DNA from 4 places in the Psychrobacillus sp. FSL K6-1267 genome. Region 3 is predicted to be linked to each of the others. Evidence: predicted binding sites of a transcription regulator. Region 3 holds the regulator's gene; each other region holds the start of a gene.
The links. Region 3 encodes LexA, which represses DNA repair genes until DNA is damaged. Its sites were predicted from a motif close to CGAACATATGTTCG; they were not measured.
Positions count from the first base shown of each region.

Region 1: a site for LexA is predicted at 1,331-1,344, ahead of MHB55_RS10000 (Y-family DNA polymerase). Genes of this name have one in related genera too.
Region 2: a site for LexA is predicted at 1,806-1,819, ahead of uvrB (excinuclease ABC subunit UvrB). Genes of this name have one in related genera too.
Region 4: a site for LexA is predicted at 1,278-1,291, ahead of recA (recombinase RecA). Genes of this name have one in related genera too.

Region 1 is NZ_JBBOOR010000001.1:1,993,517-1,997,495, reverse strand. It holds gene MHB55_RS10000 (Y-family DNA polymerase) at 56-1,309, opposite strand; gene MHB55_RS09995 (HD domain-containing protein) at 1,533-2,510, opposite strand; gene MHB55_RS09990 (ABC transporter permease) at 2,531-3,571, opposite strand; gene MHB55_RS09985 (ABC transporter permease subunit) at 3,568-3,979, opposite strand, start outside.
Region 2 is NZ_JBBOOR010000001.1:3,126,255-3,130,233, reverse strand. It holds gene MHB55_RS16070 (hypothetical protein) at 119-472, shown strand; gene MHB55_RS16065 (competence protein ComK) at 469-978, opposite strand; gene MHB55_RS16060 (IDEAL domain-containing protein) at 1,191-1,421, shown strand; gene uvrB (excinuclease ABC subunit UvrB) at 1,885-3,867, shown strand; gene uvrA (excinuclease ABC subunit UvrA) at 3,874-3,979, shown strand, end outside.
Region 3 is NZ_JBBOOR010000001.1:1,715,141-1,719,119, forward strand. It holds gene MHB55_RS08540 (hypothetical protein) at 1-364, opposite strand, end outside; gene MHB55_RS08545 (DinB family protein) at 1,001-1,450, opposite strand; gene MHB55_RS08550 (hypothetical protein) at 1,652-2,038, shown strand; gene lexA (transcriptional repressor LexA) at 2,169-2,789, opposite strand; gene yneA (cell division suppressor protein YneA) at 2,965-3,276, shown strand; gene MHB55_RS08565 (YneB family resolvase-like protein) at 3,273-3,920, shown strand.
Region 4 is NZ_JBBOOR010000001.1:1,528,576-1,532,554, reverse strand. It holds gene recA (recombinase RecA) at 131-1,198, opposite strand; gene MHB55_RS07460 (competence/damage-inducible protein A) at 1,371-2,627, opposite strand; gene pgsA (CDP-diacylglycerol--glycerol-3-phosphate 3-phosphatidyltransferase) at 2,643-3,221, opposite strand; gene MHB55_RS07450 (helix-turn-helix domain-containing protein) at 3,272-3,979, opposite strand, start outside.

The DNA.
Region 1 (3,979 bases), 280 kb from region 3:
TGATCAATTTTCACAGGGTTTTTTTATCGTATTTTTTCTCTAATATTTGTTCATCCTATTTCTTATGACCTCCGAGCAAGCCCGCTCGTTTCACTGCAGTGCCAGCTTCGGTATAGGAAACTGCGCGTAAAATAGCGGTTGAACCATACTTGCTACGCAGATAATCCATCGTCTTTCCAAGCTTGCGTTCCTTCCACTTTCCTTCTTCAAAAAGGCTAAGCTGCATAGAGTTCTCCGGCTCTAGATTAGTGATAGAAATGGATAGCCTTCTCACTGGACTACGGTCATAAAACTCATCAAATATTTTTTCGCAAATTTTATAAATCTTCATAGTCGCATTCGTCGGTTCATCTATGGAGCGTGAACGATTAAATCCTCCCCCAAAAGAGTCTTTACTATAGCCCACTGCAAGATGTATAGTGCGCCCCACCATATTAGCCTCTCTTGCTCGTCTTGCCACATCCTCACACATTTCCAATATGACTGCCATTACTTCTTTTTTTGTCCGGTAATCTCGAAACAACACCTGCCCCTTTCCATAGCTTATCTGGCCGTCTACAATGGGCGCTCCCAGTTCAGAGAGATCTATCCCCCAGGCATGGTGATACAATTGATTTCCCATCACTCCAAATTTATCCTCCAACAACTTCAAGGGAGTTTTTGCTAGCTGTCCTACATTAAAAATCCCCATGTTATTTAGTGTTTTTTCTAAACGAGAGCCAATTCCCCACATTTTACTTAAAGGTGAAACAGGCCATAGCTTTTGTTGAATATCTTCATACGTCCATTTGGCAAAACCTGTTTTTTTGGCATCCAAATCAAGCGCCAGCTTTGCCATAAGCATATTTGGCCCCAGTCCAACAGCACATGGAAGCTGAAACTGATAATGCAAACCGTCCTGTATACGTTTCACCGTGTTCTCAATTGGCCCCCAAAGCCTTTCTGTTCCCCCAAGGTCTGCAAAGCATTCATCCACACTATAGACATGAATCGCTTCACTTGGGACAAACTGATTCAAATAGCGCGTGATTTCCATTGAAACTCGAACAAAAAATTCCATTTTTGGTTCCAACAGATGGATAGAAGGATCGTCTGGTATTTCAAATAACCTCGTCCCGGTCTTTACGCCAAACCTTTTTTTCATTGGAGGAGAAGCAGCAAGCACAATGCTCCCCTTCTGCTCCAAGTTTCCAATAACAGCAATAGGCGTATTCATCACATCTAGTCCTGCTTCTGCCGCTGCACAGCTCGCAAAAAAGCTTCGAATGTCGATGCAAATAATATTTCGATTTTCTAAGCCCTCATACATAAAATCTACTCTCCTTCGAAAGGAACATTCGTTCGTTCTTATTATTATATTGCAAACGTACGTTCTTATTCAATGGTAATGTAGACCATTAGGAAGGAAAACACTTAATCGAATAAATTGAATAAATTCATTACTAATGAGAAACAATTTCAACAGGTAATTGGGACACTAATTCTAATAACAAAATAAAGACAAGCCTAATCACGATATAGGCTTGTCTTTATTAGCAAGATAAAATTTTTACATAGGTTCCTTTTACTGCTCGTTGCAATGCCGTTTGGTTTAATTTTTGAATCTGTTTAGAGCAGTCAGAAGCTCTTACTAAACCATTTTCCGAACAAACTAGAGGGTCTATTAGTCTAACCTTCATTTTCTGATGAAAATCATAATTGGTTAGCTCGTCTATCACTTCAACAGAAGGATGAAGCTTTTGAAGAGCATGTTGAATTTCATCATCCTGTGAGCATACTACCAATTGGAGCAACTGATCATCCTCCAAAAGAAAATCCTCTAATGTGATGATTTGTTTATCCAATGCTGCCTTTAAAACAAAAGCTAACTGGTAGTTGCCATATAAATTTAAAGGATTCATAAAGAAATCAATTACTTCCTCATAGTAGACCGATGTAAACCACTCGGCGATTTCTATATTTGGAAGAACCATTTTACCGTCTTTCACGATTAGATTCTGTAAAAAATGTTGAACTTCTTCCATTGAAATATTTCCATAGGCATACAGATCGCGTAATGTGTAATCGACACGATCTGCACATAAATCAGGGGCACTTTGCTCGAGCAAGGACCATCTCGAATCATTAAATAGGATGTCTTTTAAGTTATATCCATATTTAGTTAGGATAGTAGGTATTGAGGAACCGTTAATTATTCTACTATATATTTTTTCATGATAGTCCTCGTCCTTATTATCCAGAACAAAATCGATGACATGAGAAAAAGCAGTATGTGAAACATCGTGAAGAAGACCAGCAATCTGTTCTTCTAACGAACCCCCTATTTTTTTTACTAGAAGCATGACACCAATGGAATGCTCATATCGAGTGACATTCCATTCTTTCTTTACTAAATAGCTTGCCCCGCCTTGATGTATGCCCTTTAATCGTTGAACAGGCTTACAATTTATTAATTCTTCTAATACTCCATCTACATAAAATTCTCCATATAAGGAATCTAGAATAAGCATTGAAGATATCCTCCTTAAGCTCAGACTTTTTGCTTTTCTTTATCCTTATAAAGAAGTTGCATCTTTTCTTGTAGTTGCTGCTGGTTCCATTCAATGATGTCCTCAGACAGAAACGATACTTTCTTTCTTTTTGGAATATTGACTTGTCCGTTCACTGCGCGAGTATAGCCTTCTATCATTGCGGAAATTGCCAAGATGAGCAATGCAAAGCATATAGCAGGTCCTAGTGGAAGCCATGGTACACCTTGCAGATATCGGAAAGAGGAACCAAAAAGTCCTGCCCATTCATAGGCAATAGACTTTGGAGGATCTCCAAACATAGGGTCATAGCTAACTGCTGTACCTCCAATATACAATTGGAGCAACCCGAGATGCGTAAACACAACTAATGTTTCGACGACCTGTTGTCCATACAAAACGAATAATTTCTCTCTCATCATTGGAAATAGGTGACGGGTAATGATTCTCGGTCGACCAGCCCCTAACGTTTTAGAAGCCAGAATATATTCCTCCTGATAAAGCAGATTGGCCTCGTTGCCTATGAGAGAAGCCACAATTGGTACGGTGATAATGGCCATTAGCACAACCTGGATGATAATTCTCTCCCACACAGTTGTAGAAAATCCCTCCATCGGCTCCCATAGCACTGGGTAAAGCATAAGATAAGAAAAAATAGTCATAGGAATATAATGTAGAGGATCGATAGCGCTATTAATAATGGCCCGTCTCTTCTGCCAATAAGTAGCGATTGCAAATCCTAGTGGTACTGCAATAAGCATTCGAACAGCTGCAACTCCCATGGCAGATATAATGGTATATTTTGCTCCAAGCATGATTTTAGCAAACATGTCATAGCCATATTGATCGGTCCCAAGTGGGTGCATCCAGCTTGGGGATAGTGGAGCTGCTTCTATTACTCTGCCATTTTCCATTAAAAAATAAGTTTGTTTCGGATCTGGCCCAAAAATCCACTCAAATATAAAACTGCCTATTAAAAAGAAGGCTAATATAGTAAATCCAAAAACAAAATATGGCTGTCTCCAAACTGATTTCATCTTCATCCGATTGCTCTCCCCTTGTTCAAATGACGTAGAAAATACCACTCGCCAAAACTATAAAGGAGAAACACTGGGAAAAAGAAGCTGCATACCGTGATTAAAAATAACTCTCCTGAAATGTTATTGCTCAAGTAATACATAATACCGGGCATATTGAACATTCGTTCAAGAATGAATAAGTTTGAAAGCATGAACCACATAGTCTTTTTCGATTGAAAGAAAATACTAATAACTGCATTTCTAAAAATATGTATAAGTAGAATAGCCAATTTACCGAATCCAAGCGACCTTGCAAGCTCTGCATACATTTTACGTTCTTCAGCCTCGAAAGTAAGCATACTTAAACGATAGAGCTGAACCATTGGTAGAATCATTAGACAAACCACGGGAAGTAAATAAATTTTTTCCCCA
Region 2 (3,979 bases), 1.4 Mb from region 3:
TACTGCCAATTTTCGGATTGGCAGTTTTTTTATTGAATTTCTTTTCTTTCCATTGCATTTTCTTTGATAAGTTGTAATATAATAAGAACAAGTGTTCTTAAAAAGAAAGGTGATTAAGATGCCATTAATACCTGAAGAGGCGATTCCTTATTTTGAAAATATGATTTATCTTCCTATGGTATTTACCATCTTGGAAAAGGATCGGACGATTTTTGAAAAGGCTCCCTTCAAATTAAACAGACCATATATAAACATTGTCGAAGAAGCAGTGAAGCAGGTACAAAAAGAGTTAAAAGACACACATATTTACATGAGGAGGCATAGTATGAAAGTGCTCCGAGGAGAAGGAGATGATATGTTCACAGAATATGTATTTTTTCATGGTGGCTACGAGGAGCATCGACGTTATTTGAATGTCCGTCTTCGTAACCGCGTAGAAGAACTACTTACAATGTACTTAACCATTTCCTAATCGATTGGTAATGTTTTTCGAACTGCATGTCTGGAAGTTATAAAACCGTGGTTTAAAAGATGGCTCATTCTTTTAAGAAAATGGGTACTTAAAATATTGGAATAGGCAATCTGACGGCTGATAGTATTCGTAGAAACAGGAACATCAATTGTGTCACCGTTCGGTAAGACGATAGTAGAGCCTTTTTGAGTAGGGTAGAATGCTTCAATTGCTTGAAAGGAAAACCAGATATTTAAATCAGATTTAGGAGAAAGGATAGGAAGCAAAATACAAGGCGAACCATAGTCATGCGCAAGTACAATTGGAAGCTTAAAGTAGTTACCAATGGTTTCTCGAGACAAATTTACAGCATGTTGAAAGGAAGAACCGTAGAAAGCACAGGAGTAGCGAACAATTTCATATGGCTTTTTACTTACAATGAAAGACTCGCCAGAAAAATTAATAACTTTCGTGTAAACTTTGTTATTTACTACTAAAGGTTGAAGGGACGCTGTTTCAAAGGAAATAAGATGGGATTTATTCTCATATTTTTTTGCCAGAAAATTTCACTCCTTAGTATAATATAATTTAAATTATAGTTAAATTTGGAAATAAATCAAGTTAATATATCTAATTATTAAAATATTTGATGTTTACTATATAATCTAAATTTTCTTAAAATGATTGCAAGTAGCCTTTAGCTTTTATATAATATAAAAAAGGCATCGGGGTGATTATAATGGACAAACAATATTCATATACAGATTTTATGAAAGCAATGGGACAAACAGGGAAAGAAAGCTCCGCAGAAAAATTGTTAAACGAAATTTATCTTGATATGTTTTTAAATGTTGTCCACCGGGAGCAAAGGAGTTATCGATTACTAGAGTTGATAGATGAGGCGTTGGATCGTAAGGACAGAAAAGCATTTAACGAATATACAAATGTTTTGCTCCAACTAAAGAGTTAAACAAAAGCCGCTTATGCAGAGCGGCTTTTTTCTATTTATGGAGTTGAATTTAAAAATGAGTTAATTTCATAAATAGAGCCTTGCCATTAAAAATGAACAAGTTTCACTTAGTTGTTTGGATGATGGTCATCGCGCAGAATGCGTAAATCAATGTAGGCAGTAAGATTCATCGTTTAAAACGATTTCTTCAAATAAGTGGACTTCAATTTTTCTAAGATAGTAAGGGCTTCTTGTAGAAACAAAAATAAAAATTATTCCTTTACTCTTTGACAAATTAGAATCTTATGTAGCTTTTTCTTGAAAAGAGGGTAGTAATACAAGGAGTAATATTTTATTCAAACGTTGCTACATCAATAGTCCAACATACTCAAAATAAAAAGTTTTAAAACGTATGTTCGTTTTAATAGTGTTAGAAAAATGATTATGTTACACTAAATTTATTAAGCACACGGGAGGCAAACATATGGAACAAATCTTTGATTTACAATCTCCGTATGAGCCGGCAGGGGATCAAGTAGAAGCGATTAAAGAACTAGTTAAAGGAGTAAAGAAAGGTAAAAAGCATCAAACATTACTAGGGGCCACAGGTACCGGTAAGACCTTTACTATTTCTAATGTAATTCAACAAATCAATAAGCCAACCCTTGTAATGGCCCATAACAAAACACTGGCAGGACAACTATATAGTGAGTTCAAGGAATTCTTTCCTAACAATGCAGTAGAATACTTTGTTAGTTATTATGACTACTTTCAACCAGAGGCATACGTACCACAAACAGATACTTATATAGAGAAAGATTCAAGTATAAATGAAGAAATAGATAAATTACGACATTCTGCCACTTCCTCATTATTTGAGCGTAAGGATGTCATTATCATCGCTTCAGTTTCCTGCATTTATGGTTTAGGGAATCCAGAAGAATATAGAGAGATGGTTGTGTCTTTAAGAACAGGTATGGAAATCGATAGGAATCAGCTATTAAGAAAGCTTGTAGATGTTCAATATGAACGTAATGATATTAATTTTACTCGTGGAACATTCCGTGTCCGTGGAGATGTGGTGGAGATATTCCCTGCTTCCCGAGATGAGAGATGCCTAAGGGTAGAATTTTTTGGTGATGAAATAGATAGAATTCGTGAAGTAAACGCATTAACAGGAGAAATATTAGGAGAGCGTGACCATGTAGCTATTTTCCCTGCATCCCACTTCGTAACTAGAGAAGAAAAAATGAAAATAGCGATTAATAATATTCGTCAAGAGCTAGAAGAGCAACTAACTATCCTTCGCAGTGAGGATAAATTGTTAGAAGCTCAGAGATTGGAGCAACGGACCAATTATGATTTAGAAATGATGGAGGAAATGGGATTCTGCTCTGGAATAGAAAACTATTCTCGTCACTTAACATTAAGAGAAGCAGGAGCGACACCCTATACATTATTAGATTATTTTCCAGAGGATTTCTTGCTCGTAATAGATGAAAGTCACGTTTCGTTACCTCAGGTTAGAGGAATGTATAATGGGGACCAGGCTCGTAAATCAGTATTAGTGAATTACGGCTTCCGTTTGCCATCAGCTTTAGATAATAGACCTCTAACATTCCAGGAATTTGAGGGACATGTAAAACAAGCAATCTATGTATCAGCAACACCGGGACCATATGAATTGGAGCATACACCAGAAATGGTTGAACAAATTATTCGCCCAACTGGTTTATTGGATCCAGTCATTACCGTAAAACCTATTGAAGGTCAAATAGATGATTTAATCAATGAGATTTATGAAAGATCGGCAAAAAATGAACGAGTACTGATAACTACTTTGACGAAAAAGATGTCCGAGGATTTAACGGATTATTTAAAAGAAATAGGCATTAAGGTGCAGTATTTACATTCTGAGATAAAAACCTTAGAACGAATTGAGATTATTCGAGAGCTTCGATTAGGTACTTATGATGTTTTAATCGGCATTAACCTGTTGCGAGAGGGGTTAGACTTGCCAGAGGTTTCACTAGTTGCTATTTTGGATGCCGATAAGGAAGGATTCCTACGTTCGGAGCGTTCATTGATTCAAACGATTGGTCGAGCAGCCCGAAACTCCAACGGAGAAGTTATTATGTATGCAGATAAAATGACAGATTCCATGAAAAAAGCAATCGATGAAACGAAGCGTCGTCGTACAATTCAAATGGAATATAACGAAAAGCATGGCATTACACCTAAAACAATTGTGAAGAAAATAAGAGAAGTAATTAGAGCCTCTCAAGTGGCTGAAGAAGAGGAAAGCTATGCACAGCAATTAACTAGTGGAAAAGTCTTAACTAAAGAGGAAAAGGGTAAACTACTAGAAAAGCTAGAAAAAGAAATGAAAGATGCTGCAAAAGCGCTTAACTTTGAACGAGCTGCTGAATTACGTGATGCAATTCTGGAGCTCAAGCTGGAAGGATGATGATTGGTGAAAAACCAAGAGATTAATATTCAAGGTGCTCGTACAAATAATTTAAAAGATATAAGTATCAAAATACCAAGAGATAAGCTTGTCGTTATGACAGGTTTATCTG
Region 3 (3,979 bases):
CAAACATATTTTGTGGAAGAATTTCCTCGTAAATAGCAGTGGCAAATGTATAGCTGTCCAATTCACCATTGGATGATCCAAATCTTAGCTCATCCCAGCGTACTGCTAAATCTGTTACCTCCATATAAGCTACTCTCACATCGTCCACATAGTATTGCACCAGTTCCTTATCTGTAGATACCACTTCCTCCTCAGGTACTGTTGCTTCTTCTTTTGAATCTGATTTGTTTTCCTCAGCAGCAGTCTCTTCTTTTGTTACTACTTTCTCTATCTCTTTTTCAGGTTTTTCTTCCTCCTTTGCTACGGAGCAAGCAGTAAGGCCCAACATACAAGAAACCATTATTAAAAAGAACCATTTTCGCATTATCAAAAACTCCTTTTGGCTTTTAATCCTGTGCTTATTAAAAAAAGTAAAGAACGTATTGTATAACTTGGTTTAAGATGATAGAAAAATAGTTGCTTTTACAAGGATTTAGTTGAGCAAATGTAAGGTCTGTCGTTAGTTCCTGTACTTTATTTATTATTTCTCACGATAAGAAAGGGGATTTCAGTCGGCTTTAAAATATGCACTTATTTACTATATTCATCTCTTAAAATGAAGTCACTGCTATAAGGAAGGAAAACGGGTTTTTGTTAGAGTGGATATATACGACAGGTTACGAGAACAGTAGGATTAGAAAATGTATTTAAATAACATTTTTATGGAAAATAAATATTGAGGCATGAGGTGGCATTGAGAAGAAAAATCCTACTATGTAGCTTTTAAATAATCAGATGTGGAATTGGGGGGACGCATATATGTATTAACTTCAGTACTCATCAGCTAGGGAAACAAAAAAAGGAAGACAAAAATTTTTATTTTAGTCCTTCCTTTTTTGTTGAATCTAATGATTTGAGGATAGAAGAGCCAAATTAATGTAGCGAAAGGGAATGGGATGAATTGTTTCACCCCCATTAGATAATTTTTGAACAATATTCTCAGTTAGACAATGAAGCTAATTTAAAAAAGAGGTTTAGGAAAACCATTGAAATGAGCGATGATGCCAATTTGTCCTATGTGGTATGCTTCGTGACTATATATATGATGGAATACCCAGTTAAAAGTTGGGGGAGAAGGAGGAATCCAACCATCAGAAAATTTAGGGACTTCAATCAGTTGATTAAACTGTTGATCAGTCAAGTTATTTAATATTCCGTCTGTATGTATGCGAATATCTTGATAAGCTTTAAGTATTTCGAACGGAGAGGAATTTTTGTCTAAAGTCAAAACTAACTTTTGTTGGAGTGCCACTTCATTAATCCAGAAATCCTCACTAGTAGCAATATGTGAAATAACCCATGCCAAATTATTTGGATAGGTTGGTGAGGTTTTAAACCAGCTTTCTTCTTGTAAACTATTCAAATAAGGTAATAACGTTTTTCTGTAATCATTCCGATATGGAAAAGCCAAATAAATCAATCCTTTCTATTAATATAAATTAAATAATGTAAATATAAATTTTAATAAACAAATGTATTCATTTATGAATTCCTAAAGATTTTTTAATATTCCGATGAATTGAAATAGGATAAAGAGCTTACAAATTTGATGTTAATATAGTACAATGCTACTTATATATCTGTAATTCCGGAATTAGTGGAGGGATAGAATGTGGATGCAAATGAATTAATTAATGTGATTAATCATAGTATAGAAAAGTTAGATTATGCTTCAGCAAGAAAATATATAGAGGAAAATCTAAATCTAGTTAATATCAATAAGCATTTACTTATTGATAATGCGAGAAGTGTGTTAGATTACATAAACGACACCCTAGAATCAGGAGCCCAGCCTTTAACTCGCCAAGAAGTTTCCTTGATTTACACGATTAATAAGCATGCTATGAAATTTGACGTTAGAGCTTTGAGAATGGTAATAAGAGATAACCCGTCCTTGCTAATAAGACAAGACATCAAACATTATTTTAATGAAGATGCAAAGACTCTCTTAGAGGGAATGAATGTAATACCAAAACAATCAAAACAAGCAATAATATAAACAAAACCCCTTCATGTCTCGAACATGAAGGGGTTTTTCGATGATCTAAACAAAAATGTCCACTTTCTTGTTAGATATGATATCGGCTCAAAGTAATCATACTATGAAAATTGTAGAAGTCAAGCAATCATTAGTGAATATGTCGGTAAACTCCTACTACTTTTCCTAAAATAGAGACTTGATTAACAATAATCGGATCCATCGCAGAGTTCTCCGGCTGAAGGCGGAAATACGTTTTTTCTTTAAAGAATCGTTTTACTGTTGCTTCATCCTCTTCTGTCATTGCTACAACGATGTCCCCATTATTAGCAGATTGCTGTTGTTTAACAATGACATAATCTCCATTCAAGATTCCAGCTTCAATCATACTATCACCCATAATTTCTAACATAAATAGGTGATCATCTGAAGTACCAAATGTTTCAGGAAGCGGGAAGAATTCTTCAACGTTTTCAATTGCAGTAATAGGCATACCAGCTGTAACCTTCCCAACTAAAGGAACATGCACAACTCCCTGCCTTTCGACCGTAGCCTCTAAACCATCTAATATTTCTATTGCACGTGGTTTCGTAGGGTCTCTACGAATTAAACCTTTACTTTCCAATCTTGCTAAGTGGCCATGTACAGTAGAACTTGAAGCAAGACCTACTGCCTCACCAATTTCACGTACGGATGGTGGATAGCCTTTTTTACGAACTTCTTCCTTTATAAAAGCTAGAATATCTTCCTGTCTTTTAGACGCTTTCTTCAATGAGTTCACCTCTTTTAGTAATAAATTCCCTACTAGATTAATACTTATTAATAGTATACCAGTGTCCTGAAAATTATGCAAACATAGGTTCTAATATTTGTTGACAAAAACAAATGTTCGTATTAATATTAGAACATACATTCCGAACAAACATTCTAATTTTGGGGGTTTTTTTATGAATTGGGTAAAAAACAATTATTTTTTAGCATTATTTTTAGGACTAAATCTTATATTTATGACAACTATGGTAATCTCACATACAATAACAACCGAGGAAGACTCACACATCAAAATAGAACAAGGGGATTCCTTATGGGCTCTTGCAACAAAATATGGCATAGAAGATTCAAGGGAAGAATGGGTGAGTCAGGTAATAGAAATGAATAATTTATACGATACCTCTATTAAAGCTGGGGATGTTATAGTTGTTCCTAAAGTAAGTGAGAACCTTCACTTAAATTATGGAACAGAGGTAGCGGGAGAATGAAATCAGTTATTTATTGTCGAGTAAGTACAGACAAATCCACACAAGAAACTTCTTTAGAGAGACAAGAGGAAGAGTTGATAGATTTTGCTAAAAAACAGGGCAGTGAGGTTTCTCAGGTTTTTGCAGATCAGCATAGTGGATATGATGTTGAGAGAGACGGGCTATTAGAGATGCTCAATTATGTAAAAGAAAATGATATCAAAGCGGTGTTTGTGCAAGATGAAACTAGAATAGGTAGAGGTAATGGTAGAATGGCTGTCCTTCATTTACTTCAGAAAACAAACACAACGGTCTATACGTTACAGGATAAAGGGATATTAAACTTAAATGAAATGGATTCTATGCTTTTAGAAATCCTTGCCTTGGTGGAGGAATATCAACGTAAAATTCATAATGCTAAGATTAAAAGAGGAATGAAGCGCGCGATATCAAAAGGCTATCGTCCAGAAAAGAATTTAAAAACTCGTGGAAACCCTGAGGGAAGAGAGCGAATAGATATACCTGTTGATGAAATTGTCCGATTACGGAACGCAGGGCTCACATACGAGGAAATCACCTCTACATTAAAGGGATTAGGTTTTAATATAAGTAAAGCAACCGTACATAGAAGATATATGGAATTTAAAGAGACTCACGAAGGGTAAAGACTTGCACTTCCTGAGTTTTTTTCATACCTTTATATAAGAGTTAGTTGAAAGGATGA
Region 4 (3,979 bases), 190 kb from region 3:
ATACATTTTCCACCGTAGGTATGATATGCCATCCCGGGGTTCTCAGCTTTAAACTTTATTTTAAAAAAAGGTATCAAGAGATAGACTCTTAATACCTTTTGTAATTCTTCCCTAAAAGAAGCTTAACTTTTTATTTTTCATCATCTAAAAGTAGCTCGAATTCGCCGTCTTCTTCCTCTTGTTCATGTGCCGCAATAACAAATGAATTTGAAGTCATTCCTAAAGATTGACGAATTTTTGATGCGATTTCGTCTTTAATAGCAGGATTTTCCTTCAAGAATTGTTTAGCGTTTTCTCGCCCTTGACCTATGCGTTCTTCATTGTATGCATACCAAGAACCGCTTTTTTGGATAATATCGTATTCAGAACCTATGTCGACGATTTCTCCTTCTTGAGAAATCCCTTCTCCATACATAATGTCTACTTCTGCAGTTTTAAATGGTGGAGCTACTTTATTTTTTACTACTTTAATTTTTGTTTTGTTACCCATAATGTCAGTACCTTGTTTAATAGCTTCTGCACGTCTTACTTCCAAGCGAACGGAACTATAGAATTTAAGCGCACGACCACCTGGTGTTACCTCTGGGTTACCAAACATTACGCCTACTTTTTCACGAATCTGGTTGATGAAAATAGCTATCGTGTTAGATTTGTTAATAACACCAGAAAGCTTACGCAAAGCCTGAGACATTAAGCGAGCTTGAAGACCGATATGAGAATCTCCCATTTCCCCTTCTATCTCTGCTTTTGGTACTAAAGCTGCTACGGAATCAATAACTATGATTTCAACCGCACCACTGCGAACTAGAGCTTCTGCGATTTCAAGGGCTTGCTCTCCAGTGTCAGGTTGAGATAATAATAATTCATCGATATTAACGCCTAGTTTTTGTGCATAGACAGGGTCCAATGCATGCTCAGCATCAATAAATGCTGCTTGGCCACCAGTTTTTTGAATTTCTGCAATTGCGTGAAGAGCTACTGTTGTTTTACCTGAGCTTTCAGGTCCATAGATTTCAATAATACGGCCACGTGGATATCCGCCTATTCCAAGAGCTGCATCCAAAGCTAGGGAACCACTTGAAGAAGTGGAGATTTCACGGTCTGTTTTCTCTCCTAGCTTCATAACTGAACCTTTCCCAAATTGCTTCTCTATTTGTTTTAAAGCCATTTCTAACGCTGCTTTACGATCATTAGCCAAATGTATTTCCTCCTAGAAACTATCATTTTTTTTACTATCTTTAGTATACTCGGTCTTTGAGAAATTTACAAGAAAAAAGCGAACGTCTATTCGTTTATTTATTAAGACTATCATAATTTGATAGGAAAAAACAGCTCAAAATAGTATTTTGGGCCGTTTTTTATAGTCAAAATTATATTTTTGAAAGTCCCTCTTCTCTGAGTAAACGAATAAGATAATGGATTGCAAATTTCACAGTTCTTAATCTATTCGTGTTTCTCATGCCAGAAAGATTCAATTTATAGGAAATTGGCGCAACGTCCCCATAGGCAATTCCAATCCAAACCGTACCGGCCGGTTGGTCGCCATGTCCGTCTGGACCTGCAGCTCCAGTGATACCTACACCAATTGTTGTATTAAATTTCTCTTTAACACGGATTGCCATCTCCTCGGCAACCTGACTAGAGACTACACTGTGTTCATCAATGGTTTCCTTCTTAACACCTAGTTGATTGATTTTTACTTCTTCAGTGTAAGTGATAACACCACCTACTAGCGCAACCCCCATTCCCGGGACCGCTGCCAACTCCGATTGGAAAAGACCTGCCGTCATACTTTCTGCAGCAGATATTGTTAGTTCATTGTCAATTAAAATATCTCTTAACTTCGAGGCAAGTGATTCGTTATTATAGCCATACACATATTTACCGACACGGTTTAAAATTTCAGCCTGTAGCATTTCAATGCTTTTCCATGCTTCTTCCTCAGTGTCTGCTTTCGCAGTAAGTCTTAACGTTACCTCTCCATCAGAAGCCAAAGGAGCTAAAGTTGGATTTGTTTGATTGTCTAACAAGTCTTGGACCTGTGTCTCTAACTCTGCTTCTCCTATTCCATAAAAGCGTATTACATGAGACATAATAACGTTTTCTTTATACAACAACTTAGGTAGTAGTGGCTTAGCCTCAAATTGGAACATCGGTTCCAATTCCTTTGGGGGCCCAGGTAATAACATATATGCATGGTTCTCTGTTGAAAGAAGCATTCCTGGAGCCATCCCATGCTTGTTTTCCAAGACTGTACAGCCTTCTAAAACCAGCGCTTGTTTTTTGTTATTCTCAGTCATCATTCTTCCTGATCTTTTAAAGAAATCTTCTATATACATAATCGCGTGATCATCAAGTACAAGATTTTTGTTAAGGTGTTTAGCAATTGTTTCTTTTGTTAGGTCGTCCTTAGTAGGCCCTAAACCTCCTGAAAAAATAATTAGGTCTGCTCGTTCTTCTGCGATTTTGATGGAGTCTAATAACCGATTGGGATTATCTCCAACTACCGTATGGTAATATACGTCTATCCCTAACTCCGCGAGCTGGGAAGATATGAATCGGGCATTTGTATTAGAAATCTGACCTAATAATAGCTCTGAACCTACCGCAATAATCTCTGCTTTCATTCCTATACTTCCTTCCTACTTTGAGTCAAGTAACACTTTACGATTCAAATAGAAATAATCAAATCCCGACCATACTGTGAAGAATAGACAAACATACAGCATAATCATATCGAATGGGAAGTTGAACATTTCAAAGAATACATTTCCTAATAGTAAGGATGAAATCGCAATTATTTGTGTCCACATTTTTATCTTGCCAAGCTGGTTTGCCGCCACTACCTCTCCAGTATTAGCTAAAATTAATCGTAGTCCAGTCACGGCAAATTCGCGGCTGATAATTAATATAACTACCCAAGCTGGTGCAACTCCAAACTGAACAAGAATTATTAATGCTGCTGACACAAGCAATTTATCTGCTAATGGGTCCAAAAATTTACCCATATTAGTTACTAAATTATATTTTCGAGCGTAATAGCCATCGATAAAGTCAGTAATAGAGGCGATAATAAAAATAATTGCACCTATTAGATGATTGGTTGGAATTGTTGCACCTAAAAAGCTAACTTCTCCCCAGTTAAAGTCTACTAGCATAAAAATCATAAAAATTGGGATTAAAAAAATTCGAAACATAGAAATTCTATTTGGTATATTCATTTTGAAAAACTCCTTTCATCTTTCAAACAAAATAGCCATCTCATCGATGACTATTTGTTGAACTGTATAACTAAATTTTGTGGGCTTTTATCCGTTGGAAATTCTACTAACTGGTCATTAATATATACCTCGCTGATTGGAACATCCCCAACACGAACACGGATTTGGGACTTATCTGTTACATCCAATTCGTATGGAGTCCCTGAATTGACCCAGCTATCATATAATTTATTACTATCCTGATCTTTTAAGTTTAACCAAGTTTTAGCACTATTAGCCACAACTTTAAGCTTAAAAGTCTCTGAACCGCTGACAGTATAAGTAGTAGTTTCTCCCGCGGTTCCCACTAAGGTAACCACTTGCTCAGGTGTAGGTTTCTCTGCCTCTTCCTCTTCCTCCACTACTGCCTCTTTTTCCTTTTCTTCCTCTTCGTTATCTACTGCTGTTTGATCAGTTGAAGGACGGTTCGTTTCTAGTGTTACATTTTCTTCAGTTTTCAATTCACTTGAATCGTCTGCTTCAGGCGAATTCTGTCTTAATACCCATACAATCACAATAATCGCTACAATAAACAATGCAACTATAATCATCGGCACTATCTCCATAAACTTATTCGAAGATCGCCCACCTAAGGTTCTTCTTGATGGTGTAGTTGGTATGCTTTTAGCAACTTCCTCATTTGCAGGGCTTGGAATTTCTGCTTTGTAAGTTTCTAAAAGTTCATCGCCATTTAAGCCGACAGCTTCTGCATATTGCTT